DNA from 2 places in the Streptomyces erythrochromogenes genome. Region 1 is predicted to be linked to the other one. Evidence: riboswitches for the same ligand, from Rfam matches in the RefSeq annotation. Region 1 holds a riboswitch; the other holds the start of a gene.

Region 1 (6,458 bases):
GCTGGTGAGCATCGGCACGGTGCTCACCACGCTGCGTGACGAGTTCCCCGAAGTCACGATCTCGAAGATCCGTTTTCTGGAGGCGGAGGGGCTGGTCGAGCCCCGGCGCACACCTTCCGGGTACCGCAAGTTCAGCACGGAGGACGTGGAGCGCCTCGCCCGCATCCTGCGGCTGCAGCGTGACCACTACCTGCCGCTGAAGGTCATCCGCGAGCAGCTCGACGCGCTCGCACGCGGGGAGCAGATCCGCATCCCGGCGCCCACGGCGCACGGCGACACCGCCGATCCGTCCGACCCGGCCGTCTCCGCCGCCGTATACGGCGAGGTGGGGCAGGAGCGGCCCCCCGCGGCCCGTGTGGGGCGGCCGGAGCTGCTGGAGGCCGTCGGCGTGGACGAGGAGCAGCTCGTCGAGTGGGAGTCGTACGGGCTGCTCGCCGAGGCGCCGGGCGGCGGGTTCGACGCCGATGCGGTCACGGTGGCCCGGCTCGTGGCCGACCTGGGGCGTTTCGGCCTGGAGCCGCGGCACCTGCGCGCCATGAAGGCGGCCGCCGACCGGGAGGCGGGTCTGGTGGAACAGGTCGTGGCACCGCTGCGCCGGCACCGCAACCCGCAGACCAGGGCCCATGCGGAGGCCACGATGAAGGAGCTCGCGGGGCTCTCCGTACGGCTGCACGAGGCCTTGGTGCAGACGGCTCTCGGCGTCCGGTTGCGCTGACCTCGGCGGTCGAGGTGGAGCCCCGACTACCCAAACCTGCCGAGCAGGTCCTAGGGTTGCTGTGTGAACGAGCTCGACGTTGTGGGTGTCCGGGTGGAAATGCCCTCCAACCAACCGATCGTGCTCCTGCGTGAAGTGGGAGGCGATCGGTACCTCCCCATCTGGATCGGTCCGGGGGAGGCGACGGCCATTGCCTTCGCCCAGCAGGGGATGGCGCCTGCCCGGCCGCTGACGCACGACCTCTTCAAGGACGTGCTGGAGGCGGTCGGTCAGGAGCTCACCGAGGTCCGGATCACGGATCTGCGGGAGGGCGTCTTCTACGCGGAGCTCGTCTTCGCCAGCGGGGTCGAGGTGAGCGCGCGGCCTTCCGACGCCATAGCCCTCGCCCTGCGGACGGGGACGCCGATCTACGGCAGTGACGGCGTCCTGGACGATGCCGGAATCGCCATCCCGGACGAGCAGGAGGACGAGGTGGAGAAGTTCCGCGAGTTCCTCGACCAGATCTCACCCGAGGACTTCGGCACCGGCCCGCAGTGAGGCACCGTCTGCGTCGTCCACGGTGTGGCTCCAGCCCATTCGAGTAGCCTTTCCCCGCAAACGGATACGGGAAACCACTCTCAGGGTGATTATCACTCGGCGTGCCGAGTGTGGCGATCGTTGACGCACCCCTGGTGACTGCCTACCTTCGAGGTGGGCAGGTCAAGGACGGAGGGTCGGCGTGAGGATCACGGGCGACGGTACGACCGGGGGCACCCCCGTACGGAGTGGCACCGGGCCGTACCCGCTGCACGGTGGTGCGGTCGGATCCGCGCACCGTCAGCCGGAGTCGACGCCGGTCGGGCCGGTGGACGGCGAGCCGGCGCCCGAACAGGTCGGCTACCGCGGGCCGACGGCGTGCGCCGCGGCCGGCATCACCTACCGGCAGCTCGACTACTGGGCGCGCACCGGGCTGGTGGAGCCCAGCGTGCGGCCCGCCTACGGGTCCGGGACTCAGCGCCTCTACAGCTTCCGCGACGTCGTCGTCCTCAAGATCGTCAAGCGCTTCCTGGACACCGGTGTGGCGCTGCAGAACATCCGCACGGCCGTCCGGCACCTGCACGACCGCGACCTCGCGGACCTCGAGCGGATGACGCTGATGAGCGACGGCGCCACCGTGTACGAGTGCACCTCGCCGGACCAGGTCGTCAGCCTCCTCCAGGGCGGGCAGGGCGTCTTCGGCATCGCCGTGGGCGTGGTGTGGCGCGACGTGCAGAGCGCGCTGTCGCAGCTGCACGGGGAGCGGGTGGACACCGGCGAGACCCTGGTCGGGCACAACCCGACGGACGAGCTGGCCGCCCGCCGCAACCGCGCCGTCTGAGCGGGCCGGCCGAGCCGCGGGAATGTCAGTGGCGTAGGGCAGCATCGGTGCTGTGAGAGCCGCTCCGACCATCCTGCATCTGGACATGGACGCCTTCTACGCCTCCGTCGAGCAGGCGTCGAAGCCGAGCCTGCGCGGCAAGGCCGTCATCGTCGGGGGGCTCGGGCCGCGCGGGGTCGTCGCCACGGCCTCGTACGAGGCCAGGCGGTTCGGGGTGCACTCGGCGATGCCCACCGCGCAGGCCAGGCGTCTCTGCCCGAACGGCGCCTACCTCATCCCGCGGTTCACGCTCTACCGGCAGGTCAGCGACGTGGTGATGGCCATGCTGCGAGAGCTGTCGCCGCTGGTGGAGCCGCTCAGCCTGGACGAGGCCTTCGTGGACCTGGAGGCGGGCGGGGTCGCTTTCGACGCGGGCTCGGCCCGGGCGACGGGCGAGCGGTTGCGGGCCGACATCAGGGCCGCCACCGGGCTCAGCGGGTCCGTGGGGCTCGCCGGGTCGAAGATGCTGGCCAAGGTGGCCTCGGAGGAGGCCAAGCCCGCCGGGCTGCTGCTGATCGAGCCCGGGACCGAGCGGGAGCTGCTCGCTCCGATGTCCGTACGGACCCTGCCCGGGGTGGGGCCGGCCACGGGGGAGCACCTGCGCCGCGCCGGGATCACCACGGTGGGGGAGCTGGTGGAGGCCGGGGAGGACGAGCTGGTCCGGATGGTCGGGCGCGCGCACGGCACGGGGCTGTACCGGATGGCGCTGGGGCTGGACGACCGGCCGGTGGTCGCGGAGCGGGACGCGAAGTCGGTGTCGGTCGAGGACACCTTCGACGTGGACCTGCACGACCGGGTGCGGATCCGGGGCGAGGTGCAGCGGCTCGCCGACCGGTGCGTGCAGCGGCTGCGGGGCTCCGGGCACTCGGGGCGCACGATCGTGCTCAAGGTGAGGCGCTACGACTTCTCCACGCTGACGCGGTCCGAGACGCTGCGCGGGCCCACGGACGACGCGGCGGTGGTGCGCGAGGCCGCCGCGCGGCTGCTGGAGGCGGTGGACACCACGGGCGGGGTGCGGCTGCTGGGGGTGGGCGTGACCGGCCTGGCGGACTACACGCAGGAGGACCTCTTCGCGCAGTCACTCGCCGCCGAGGCGGAGGCGGCGGACGAGGGGGCCGGAACGGACGGCACGGGCGGTACGGCCGCGGGAGCCGAGCCGGATGCCGCCGACGGGGGCGCGGGGGCCCAGGAGGGGTCGGAGCCGCCCGCGGAGGCACAGGGGGCTCCCGGGCGCCGCTGGGTGGCCGGGAGCGACGTACGGCACGTCCTGTACGGGCCGGGGTGGGTGCAGGGCAGCGGGGTCGGACGGGTGACCGTGCGGTTCGAGCAGCCCGGATCGGAGCCCGGCCGGGTGCGGACCTTCCGGGTGGACGACCCCGAGCTGGAGCCGTCCGACCCGCTGCCGCTGGTGGGGGACACGGACTAGGAGGGGTGCCGGCGGCGGGAGGTCAGCCCTCGTCGCCCGCCAGGCGGCCGAAGTCGCGGTGGAAGTCGGACGGAAGGGTCGTGTCCAGGCCGTAGTGGTGGTAGAGCTGGAGTTCCTGTTCGGGAGAGAGGTGGCGGCCGACGCCGAAGTCCGGTGCGTCCTTGATGAGGGAGCGTTCGAAGGGCACCCGCAGGGTCTCGCCGACCATCTCGCTCGGCTCCAGGGGGACGAAGGCGTCCCGGCTGAACAGGCCCGTGCGGACGGCGGCCCATTCCGGGACACCCGTCGCATCGTCGAGGTAGACCTCGTCGATGGTGCCGATCTTGGCACCGTTGCGGTCGAACGCCTTGCGGCCGATCAGGCTGCGCGGATCGATGTCGGTCTGCACGGTCCCTCCAAATGGTCGCAACTGCTCCGTAATGACTACAGAAGTGCATTTCCGCAGAGGAGGCCACTCGGGGAGCCCCTTGAACCCCGCTGGTAGTCTGGGTGACGGCTGTCGACCCTGTGCGGGAGAGTCCTCCGAGTGAGCAAGACGGAGGCGCCGAAGGAGCAAATCCTCCCCGGAATCTCTCAGGCATACGTACCGCACGGACGAGGCCACTCTGGAAAGCAGGGCGGGTACCGGGCGCGCAGTGCCGGTCCCCCTCCTCACCGACGGTGAAAGCCGGATCTCTCGGGAGACCCCCGTGACTCCGGTGAAACTCTCAGGTGCAGATGACAGAGGGGGAGGCCGTCCGGGTGCCCGCGCCGTGGTGCCCCTCGCAGGTCATATGACCAGGAGGCCTCCGTACATGACCGCCAACCGCATTCCGCTCTCCCAGCTGGAGCGAGGCATCCCCTTCGCACAGCGCCACATCGGCCCGGATGCCGAGGCGCAGGCGAAGATGCTCGCCCACGTGGGCTACGGCTCCCTGGACGAACTGACCGCCGCCGCGGTCCCGGATGTGATCAAGACCGCCGACGCGCTCGACCTGCCCGAGGCGCGGACCGAGGCCGAGGTGCTCGCCGAGCTGCGCTCGCTCGCCGACCGCAACCAGGTCCTCACCCCCATGATCGGTCTCGGCTACTACGGGACCTTCACCCCGCCGGTGATCCTCCGCAACGTCATGGAGAACCCGGCCTGGTACACGGCGTACACGCCCTACCAGCCGGAGATCTCGCAGGGCCGCCTCGAGGCCCTCCTGAACTTCCAGACCGTCGTCGCCGAACTCACCGGCCTGCCGACCTCGGGCGCCTCGCTGCTCGACGAGGGCACCGCGGCCGCCGAGGCCATGACCCTGGCCCGCCGCGTGGGCAAGGTCAAGGGCAACGTCTTCCTCATCGACGCCGACGCCCTGCCGCAGACGGTCGCCGTCATCGAGACCCGCGCCGAGCCGATCGGCATCGAGGTCGTCGTCGCCGACCTCTCCGACGGCATCCCCGCCGAGATCGCCGAGCGCGGCGTCTACGGCGTCCTGCTCCAGTACCCGGGTGCCTCCGGCGCCGTCCGGGACATCAAGCCGGTCATCGACCAGGCGCACGAGCTCGGTGCCATCGTCACCGTCTCGGCCGACCTGCTCGCCCTGACCCTCCTGACGTCCCCGGGCGCCCTCGGCGCGGACATCGCCGTGGGCACCACCCAGCGCTTCGGCGTCCCGATGGGCTTCGGCGGACCGCACGCCGGCTACATGGCCGTCCAGGACAAGCACGCCCGCTCGCTGCCCGGCCGCCTCGTCGGCGTCTCGGTGGACGCGGACGGCAACAAGGCGTACCGCCTGGCCCTGCAGACCCGCGAGCAGCACATCCGCCGCGAGAAGGCCACCAGCAACATCTGCACCGCGCAGGTGCTGCTCGCCGTGATGGCCGGCATGTACGCCGTCTACCACGGCCCGGACGGCCTGCGGACGATCGCCGGCCGCACCCACCGCTACGCGACGCTGCTCGCGGCCGGTCTGCGCGCCGGCGGGGTCGAGACCGTGCACGGCTCCTACTTCGACACGATCACGGTCCGCGTCCCGGGCCGAGCGGCCGAGGTCGTCGCAGCCGCCCGTGAGGGCGGGGTCAACCTGCACCGGGTCGACGCCGACCTCGTCTCCATCAGCTGCGACGAGACCACGCTGCGCGCCGACATCGAGGCCGTCTGGGCCGCCTTCGGCGTCACCGCGGACATCGAGGCGCTCGACGGGACCACGGCCGACACCCTGCCCGAGGCCCTGCTGCGCTCGGACGCCTACCTGACCCACCCGGTCTTCCACCAGCACCGCTCCGAGACCGCGATGCTGCGCTACCTGCGCAAGCTCTCGGACAAGGACTACGCGCTGGACCGCGGCATGATCCCGCTGGGCTCCTGCACCATGAAGCTCAACGCGACCACCGAGATGGAGCCGGTGACCTGGCCCGAGTTCGGCCAGCTGCACCCCTTCGCCCCGGTGGAGCAGGCCGAGGGCTACCTCACGCTCATCAACGAGCTGGAGGAACGTCTCTGCGAGGTCACCGGCTACGACAAGGTCTCCATCCAGCCGAACGCCGGCTCCCAGGGCGAACTCGCCGGTCTGCTGGCCGTGCGCGCCTACCACCGTGCGAACGGCGACGAGCAGCGCACCGTCTGCCTCATCCCGTCCTCCGCGCACGGCACCAACGCCGCCAGCGCCGTGATGGCCGGCATGAAGGTCGTCGTCGTCAAGACCGCCGACGACGGCGAGGTGGACGCGGACGACCTGCGCGCCAAGATCGAGCAGCACCGCGACGAGCTCGCCGTGCTGATGATCACGTACCCCTCCACGCACGGTGTGTTCGAGGAGCACGTCGCCGACATCTGCGCCCAGGTGCACGAGGCCGGCGGCCAGGTCTACGTCGACGGCGCCAACCTGAACGCCCTGGTGGGCCTGGCCAAGCCGGGTCACTTCGGCGGCGACGTCTCGCACCTGAACCTGCACAAG
Region 2 (6,458 bases), 4.0 Mb from region 1:
CGGGCCCGCCGGCATCCGGTCCAGGCCGGTCGCGATGCGGCGCAGGTCCGCCCACGGGACGCCGAGGCCGCCGCCCTGGGCGTGCGGGTTGAGCCACAGGCCCCAGCGGTCCGGGTAGAGGGCGCGGGCGATGTCCCGCCCGGTGACGACCTCGTAGCCGCGGTTCCAGCCGCTCGCGGCCAGCTCCTGGGGGGAGGTGACGCAGGGCGCGTAGCCGAGCCCCTCGACCTCCATCCCGCCGTACTGGGCGTCCGGGGACCCCGGCTGCCCCTGCCACAGCAACATCCACAGCCGGCCCTCGGACAGGGCGTGCAGCAGTGACTCGTAGCTCTCGTAGCGCCCGGGGGTCACCTGGCGCATCATGTGCTCGACCTGCCCGGCCGCGGCCGTGCCTGACGCACTCACCCGGTACCCCTCTTCGTCCGCCCGTCGCTCCACGCGTGCCTTACCCGGGCCAGCGCTCATGCGTGCGGCCAGGAGATGTAACCAGCTTAAGCGGCCCTACGCGAGGTAGAAGGGGCGTACGCGCTCACGAATCCAGTCCGTGACCGGGTCCTGGGCCGCGTCCAGGAGGATCAACTGCACCGGCCACGGCGCCGGGACACGGGTCAGGGCCCGTCCGAGCGCCTCCATCGGAGCCTCCCTCATCTGCGGCTCCCATCCCACCAGGCGGACACCGATGAACAGTTCCGGGGCCCCTCCCTCGACGCTGGCGAGGCAGCGGTGCGCCGCGGCGACGACGCCCGTGGCGCGGAACTCCTCGGCGGCGGCGGCCAGGAAGTCCACCGGGTCCTCCTGCCAGTCGGGCTCGAAGAGCCGTACGCGGCCGCCGGTGGCGTGTCCGTCGAGCGGGCTGCGCCCGGTGCGGCAGAGCTCCGCGACGGCGGGCGGGGGCAGCGGTACGCCGACGGCGCCCTCCGGATTGACCGCGATGCCGAGCTGCGGGGGAAGCCCCCGGGCGAACTCGACCGCCGGAGCCACCGCGAAGTCCATGCCGGGGCCGACGCAGGCGAGGAACTGGGCCTCGGAGCTGTAGACGGGCACGTACGCCGCCCCGCCGATGTCCATGGTCGGCAGGTCCAGGCCGGCCGTGCCGGGGCCGCCGCCGCCCGGCAGGGGCACCCACACCTGGCTGCGCCCGAGCACCTCCAGGATCCGGCCTCCGGCGTCCGGCTGCCCGAGCGCCGCCCCGAGCACCTGCTCCAGCTCATTCCCCGGCCAGCCGCTGCCCTGCATCTGCCCCTGCCCCTGTCTGGTCCCGCGCGCGTGGTTCCGCGCGTGTCGCCCCGCAGGGTACCGGCCGCCGGGCGGGCGCCGCCGCCGGGGATCCGGGTGCGGCCGGTCCGGCGCTCAGCCGTGGAAGCCGATCCCCGTCACGGCGGCGGCCGAACGGCGGTCCAGGAGGGTCGCCGAGGCGCAGCCGGCCGGCGGACGGCCCGCCTCGGCGTCGCGCAGCAGGCGGCCCACGGCGCCGCGGTGGCGGGCGAAGGCGTAGGCGGACACCCCGCGACCCCGGGCGGCCTGGCCGGAGAGGGCCTCCTCGGGGCTGCTGTCCAGGAGGAGAAGGTGCAGATCCCGGCCCCGGCGGCGCGCGGCCGCGGCGAGCAGGCCGCGCACCCAGCTCTGGGTGCCGCAGTCGTGGACGACCACGGAGGCGCCGGAGCGCAGGATCCGGTACAGCCCCCAGTAGTGCGCGGCGCGCACCAGCGGGCGGTACACCGCGTACGGCAGGCGGGCCGGCATCCGGCGCTCCCAGCGCTCGCGGGTGTCCTGGGAGTCGACGGCCCCGCCCTCGGGCGCGGCCCGCTTGATCAGCGTGGTCTTGCCGCCGCCGGGCAGGCCGGAGACGACGACGATGTCGCCCTCGGCGAAGCCGAGCCGCCGGGGTCCGCGCAGCGCGGGGCCGCGCAGGTCGCGTACGAGGCCGAGGCCGCCGTCCGCCGCCCTCCTGCGCTCGCGCGGGCCGCGCCGCTGCACCGGCACCGCGTCCACGGTTCCCGTCGTCGTCACCACTCCGAATCTCCGCACAGTGTTCGCCTCCCCCGAATCGGGTCACCGGGACCCTTGCCCACTGAGTGTAAAGAGACGGTAATCGGCATGTCCGGTTCCGTTCTGCCCGCTCGGATGGGCGTACGAACTTTCGGACCCCGACCCCCGATCTCGGGCATGGCGTGCAATGATGTGCGCCATCTGGACCAACTGCATACCGGCCGCTTGAATCCGCGCGGGAGAGTCCCGGCACGCCGCAAGGCCGTGCGCGGGCGCCGAAGGAGCAAGAACCTCCCTTGAATCTCTCAGGCCCCGTACCGCGTGGATGAGGCAGATCTGAAAAGCGAGCTGCGCGGCAGCTCCACCCAAGGTGCAAGTCGGTGAGACCGGCGATCGGACGATCGGCGGAACTCTCGGCGAACCTCTCAGGTTCCGATGACAGATGGGGAGGAACGTCCTCGTCATGTCATGTCGATGCCCTGGGACCCGGGAGCCACACCCATGAGCACTGCCCCCCGCCTGACCGCCCTCGATGCGCTGCACCGCTCGCTCGGTGCGACCATGACCGATTTCGCGGGCTGGGACATGCCGCTGCGGTACGCCAGCGAGCGCGACGAGCACAACGCCGTACGCACCAAGGCCGGCCTCTTCGACCTCTCGCACATGGGCGAGATCACGCTGACCGGCCCGGAGGCCGTCAAGGCCCTGGACTACGCGCTGGTCGGCAACATCTCCACCGTCGGTGTCGGCCGTGCCCGCTACACGCACATCTGCCAGGAGGACGGCGGGATCGTCGACGACCTGATCGTCTACCGCCTCGGCGAGACCGAGTACATGGTCGTCGCCAACGCCTCCAACGCCCAGGTCGTCCTCGACGCCCTGACCGAGCGTGCCGCCGGCTTCGACACCGAGGTCCGCGACGACCGCGACGCGTACGCGCTGCTCGCAGTGCAGGGCCCGGAGTCCCCCGGCATCCTCGCGTCGCTCACCGACGCCGACCTGGACGGCCTGAAGTACTACGCGGGCCTGCCGGGCACCGTCGCGGGCGTGCCCGCGCTGATCGCGCGTACGGGCTACACGGGCGAGGACGGCTTCGAGCTGTTCGTCTCCCCCGAGCACGCCGTGGAGCTGTGGCAGGCGCTCACCAAGGCCGGCGAGGGCGTCGGCCTGGTCCCGGCCGGCCTGTCCTGCCGCGACACCCTGCGCCTGGAAGCGGGCATGCCGCTGTACGGGCACGAGCTGACCACCTCCCTGACCCCGTTCGACGCGGGTCTGGGCCGGGTCGTGAAGTTCGAGAAGGAGGGGGACTTCGTCGGCCGCGCCGCCCTGGAGGCCGCCGCCGAGAAGGCCGCGACCAAGGCGCCGCGCAAGCTGGTCGGACTGATCGCCGAGGGCCGCCGCGTCCCGCGCGCCGGCTTCCCCGTCACGTTCGGCGGAGAGGTGATCGGCGAGGTCACCTCGGGCGCCCCGTCCCCGACGCTGGGCAAGCCGATCGCGATGGCGTACGTGGACGCGGAGCACGCCGCGCCCGGCGCCTCCGGCGTCGGCGTCGACATTCGCGGTACGCATGAGCCGTACGAGGTCGTCGCGCTGCCGTTCTACAAGCGGCAGAAGTAGCCCTCCGCGCACGACGTCCGCCGTACGGGTACCCGTACGGCGCCGTCTCAGTACCCAAGACCGCAGTTCGTATCCACTCCCCCGCATCCAGGAGAATCAGGTCATGAGCAACCCCGAGAAGCTGCGTTACACCAAGGAGCACGAGTGGCTGTCGGACGTCGTGGACGGCGTCGCGACGGTCGGCATCACGGAGTTCGCGGCCAACGCGCTCGGTGACGTCGTCTACGCCCAGCTCCCCGAGGTCGGCGAGACCGTGACCGAGGGCGAGACCTGTGGCGAGCTGGAGTCGACCAAGTCGGTCAGCGACCTGTACTCCCCGGTCTCCGGCGAGATCGTCGAGGCCAACCAGGACGTCGTCGACGACCCGGCGCTCGTGAACACCGCCCCGTTCGAGGGCGGCTGGCTGTTCAAGGTCCGCCTCTCCGAGGAGCCCAAGGACGCGCTCTCCTTCGAGGAGTACACCAAGCTCACCGCCGGTAACTGACCCCAGGGGATCCTGATGTCCGTACTGAACACCCCTCTCCACGAGCTCGACCCCGACGTCGCCGCCGCCGTCGACGCGGAGCTCGTGCGCCAGCAGTCCACCCTGGAGATGATCGCGTCGGAGAACTTCGCTCCGGTCGCCGTCATGGAGGCCCAGGGCTCGGTCCTCACCAACAAGTACGCCGAGGGCTACCCGGGCCGCCGCTACTACGGCGGCTGCGAGCACGTCGACGTGGTCGAGCAGATCGCGATCGACCGCATCAAGGCGCTGTTCGGCGCCGAGGCCGCGAACGTCCAGCCGCACTCCGGTGCGCAGGCGAACGCCGCCGCGATGTTCGCGCTGCTCAAGCCGGGCGACACGATCATGGGCCTGAACCTGGCCCACGGCGGTCACCTGACCCACGGCATGAAGATCAACTTCTCCGGCAAGCTCTACAACGTGGTCCCGTACCACGTGGACGAGTCCGGCGAGGTGGACATGGCCGAGGTCGAGCGCCTCGCCAAGGAGTCCAAGCCGCAGCTGATCGTCGCCGGCTGGTCCGCCTACCCGCGCCAGCTGGACTTCGCCGCCTTCCGCCGCATCGCGGACGAGGTCGGCGCGTACCTGATGGTCGACATGGCGCACTTCGCCGGCCTGGTCGCCGCGGGCCTGCACCCGAACCCGGTGCCGCACGCCCACGTCGTGACCACCACCACGCACAAGACCCTCGGCGGTCCGCGCGGCGGTGTCATCCTGTCGACGCAGGAGCTGGCCAAGAAGATCAACTCCGCGGTCTTCCCGGGTCAGCAGGGCGGTCCGCTGGAGCACGTGATCGCGGCCAAGGCGGTCTCCTTCAAGGTCGCGGCCTCGCCCGAGTTCAAGGAGCGCCAGGAGCGCACCCTGGAGGGCGCGAAGATCCTCGCCGCCCGTCTGGTCCAGGACGACGTCAAGGCCGTGGGCGTGGACGTCCTGACCGGCGGCACCGACGTGCACCTGGTCCTGGTCGACCTGCGCAACTCCGAGCTGGACGGCCAGCAGGCCGAGGACCGCCTCCACGAGGTCGGCATCACGGTCAACCGCAACGCCATCCCGAACGACCCGCGGCCGCCGATGGTCACCTCGGGTCTGCGGATCGGTACGCCGGCCCTGGCCACCCGCGGTTTCGACGCCGAGGCCTTCACCGAGGTCGCCGAGATCATCGCGCAGGCGCTGAAGCCGACGTACGACGCCGAGGGCCTCAAGGCGCGCGTCTCGGCGCTCGCCGCGAAGTTCCCGCTGTACCCGTCGCTCTAACGACGGCGCGGAAGGGCCCGGCCTCGTCTGTGCACGGGCCGGGCCCTTCCCATGCCCGCCGGCGTCCGCCACGGCGCCCGGCGGCCCGAGGACCCGGTATCGCGGCCCCCGTGGCGCGGGTGGACACCTGTCCGACCTGTCCACGTAATCCTTCCCACCTCGACCGGCAGCCAGGACGTTCACCTCGCCGCGTTAAGCTCGTCTGTCGGACAAAATCTGAACAATCCACCTCTCCTGCCCCCTCCCACCCCACGAGCAGACAAGGGAGTCCGCCACCGTGGCCATCTCCGTCTTCGATCTCTTCTCCATCGGCATCGGTCCCTCCTCCTCCCACACGGTCGGTCCGATGCGCGCCGCGCGCATGTTCGTGACGCGGCTGAAGAAGGACGGGGTGCTCGCCCAGACGGCCTCCGTGCGCGCAGAGCTCTTCGGCTCCCTCGGCGCGACCGGCCACGGCCACGGCACGCCCAAGGCCGTGCTGCTGGGCCTGGAAGGCCACTCCCCCCGCACCGTGAACGTGGAGACGGCGGACGACGAGGTGGAGCGCATCCGCAAGAGCGGCCGGCTGCGGCTGCTGGGCGCGGAGATAGGCGATGGCCACGAGATCGCCTTCGACGAGCCGAACCAGCTGATCCTGCACCGTCGGCGCTCCCTGCCGTACCACGCGAACGGCATGACGCTCTTCGCGTACGACGAGGCCGGCACCCCGCTCCTGGAGAAGACCTACTACTCGGTCGGCGGCGGTTTCGTCGTGGACGAGGACGCGGTCGGCGAGGACCGGATCAAGCTCGACGACACCGTGCTGAAGTACCCCTTCCGCTCCGGTGACGAGATGCTGCGCCTGGCGAACGAGACCGGCCTGTCGATCTCCTCCCTGATGCTGGAGAACGAGAAGGCCTGGCGCACGGAGGAGGAGATCCGCGAGGGCCTCCTGGAGATCTGGCGCGTCATGCAGTCCTGCGTCTCGCGCGGCATGTCCCGCGAGGGCATCCTCCCGGGCGGCCTGCGGGTCAAGCGCCGGGCCGCCGCCACGGCGCGCCAGCTGCGCACCGAGGGCGACCCGATGCTGCACCGCAGCGAGTGGGCGACGATCTAC

Evidence for each region. Region 1 has a riboswitch for glycine ahead of gcvP (aminomethyl-transferring glycine dehydrogenase). Riboswitches for the same ligand answer to the same signal wherever they lie in the genome.
Region 2: another riboswitch for glycine. It lies ahead of gcvT (glycine cleavage system aminomethyltransferase GcvT); the one in region 1 lies ahead of gcvP (aminomethyl-transferring glycine dehydrogenase).

What each region holds. Positions count from the first base shown of each region.
Region 1 is NZ_CP108036.1:6,795,956-6,802,413, forward strand. It holds gene ftsR (transcriptional regulator FtsR) at 1-715, shown strand, start outside; gene OHA91_RS31165 (bifunctional nuclease family protein) at 779-1,252, shown strand; gene OHA91_RS31170 (MerR family transcriptional regulator) at 1,434-2,072, shown strand; gene OHA91_RS31175 (DNA polymerase IV) at 2,125-3,537, shown strand; gene OHA91_RS31180 (PRC-barrel domain-containing protein) at 3,560-3,925, opposite strand; glycine riboswitch at 4,038-4,136, shown strand; gene gcvP (aminomethyl-transferring glycine dehydrogenase) at 4,332-6,458, shown strand, end outside.
Region 2 is NZ_CP108036.1:2,798,160-2,804,617, forward strand. It holds gene OHA91_RS12385 (enhanced serine sensitivity protein SseB C-terminal domain-containing protein) at 1-405, opposite strand, end outside; gene OHA91_RS12390 (enhanced serine sensitivity protein SseB) at 502-1,236, opposite strand; gene OHA91_RS12395 (AAA family ATPase) at 1,351-2,010, opposite strand; glycine riboswitch at 2,216-2,319, shown strand; gene gcvT (glycine cleavage system aminomethyltransferase GcvT) at 2,491-3,606, shown strand; gene gcvH (glycine cleavage system protein GcvH) at 3,710-4,090, shown strand; gene glyA (serine hydroxymethyltransferase) at 4,106-5,362, shown strand; gene OHA91_RS12415 (L-serine ammonia-lyase) at 5,640-6,458, shown strand, end outside.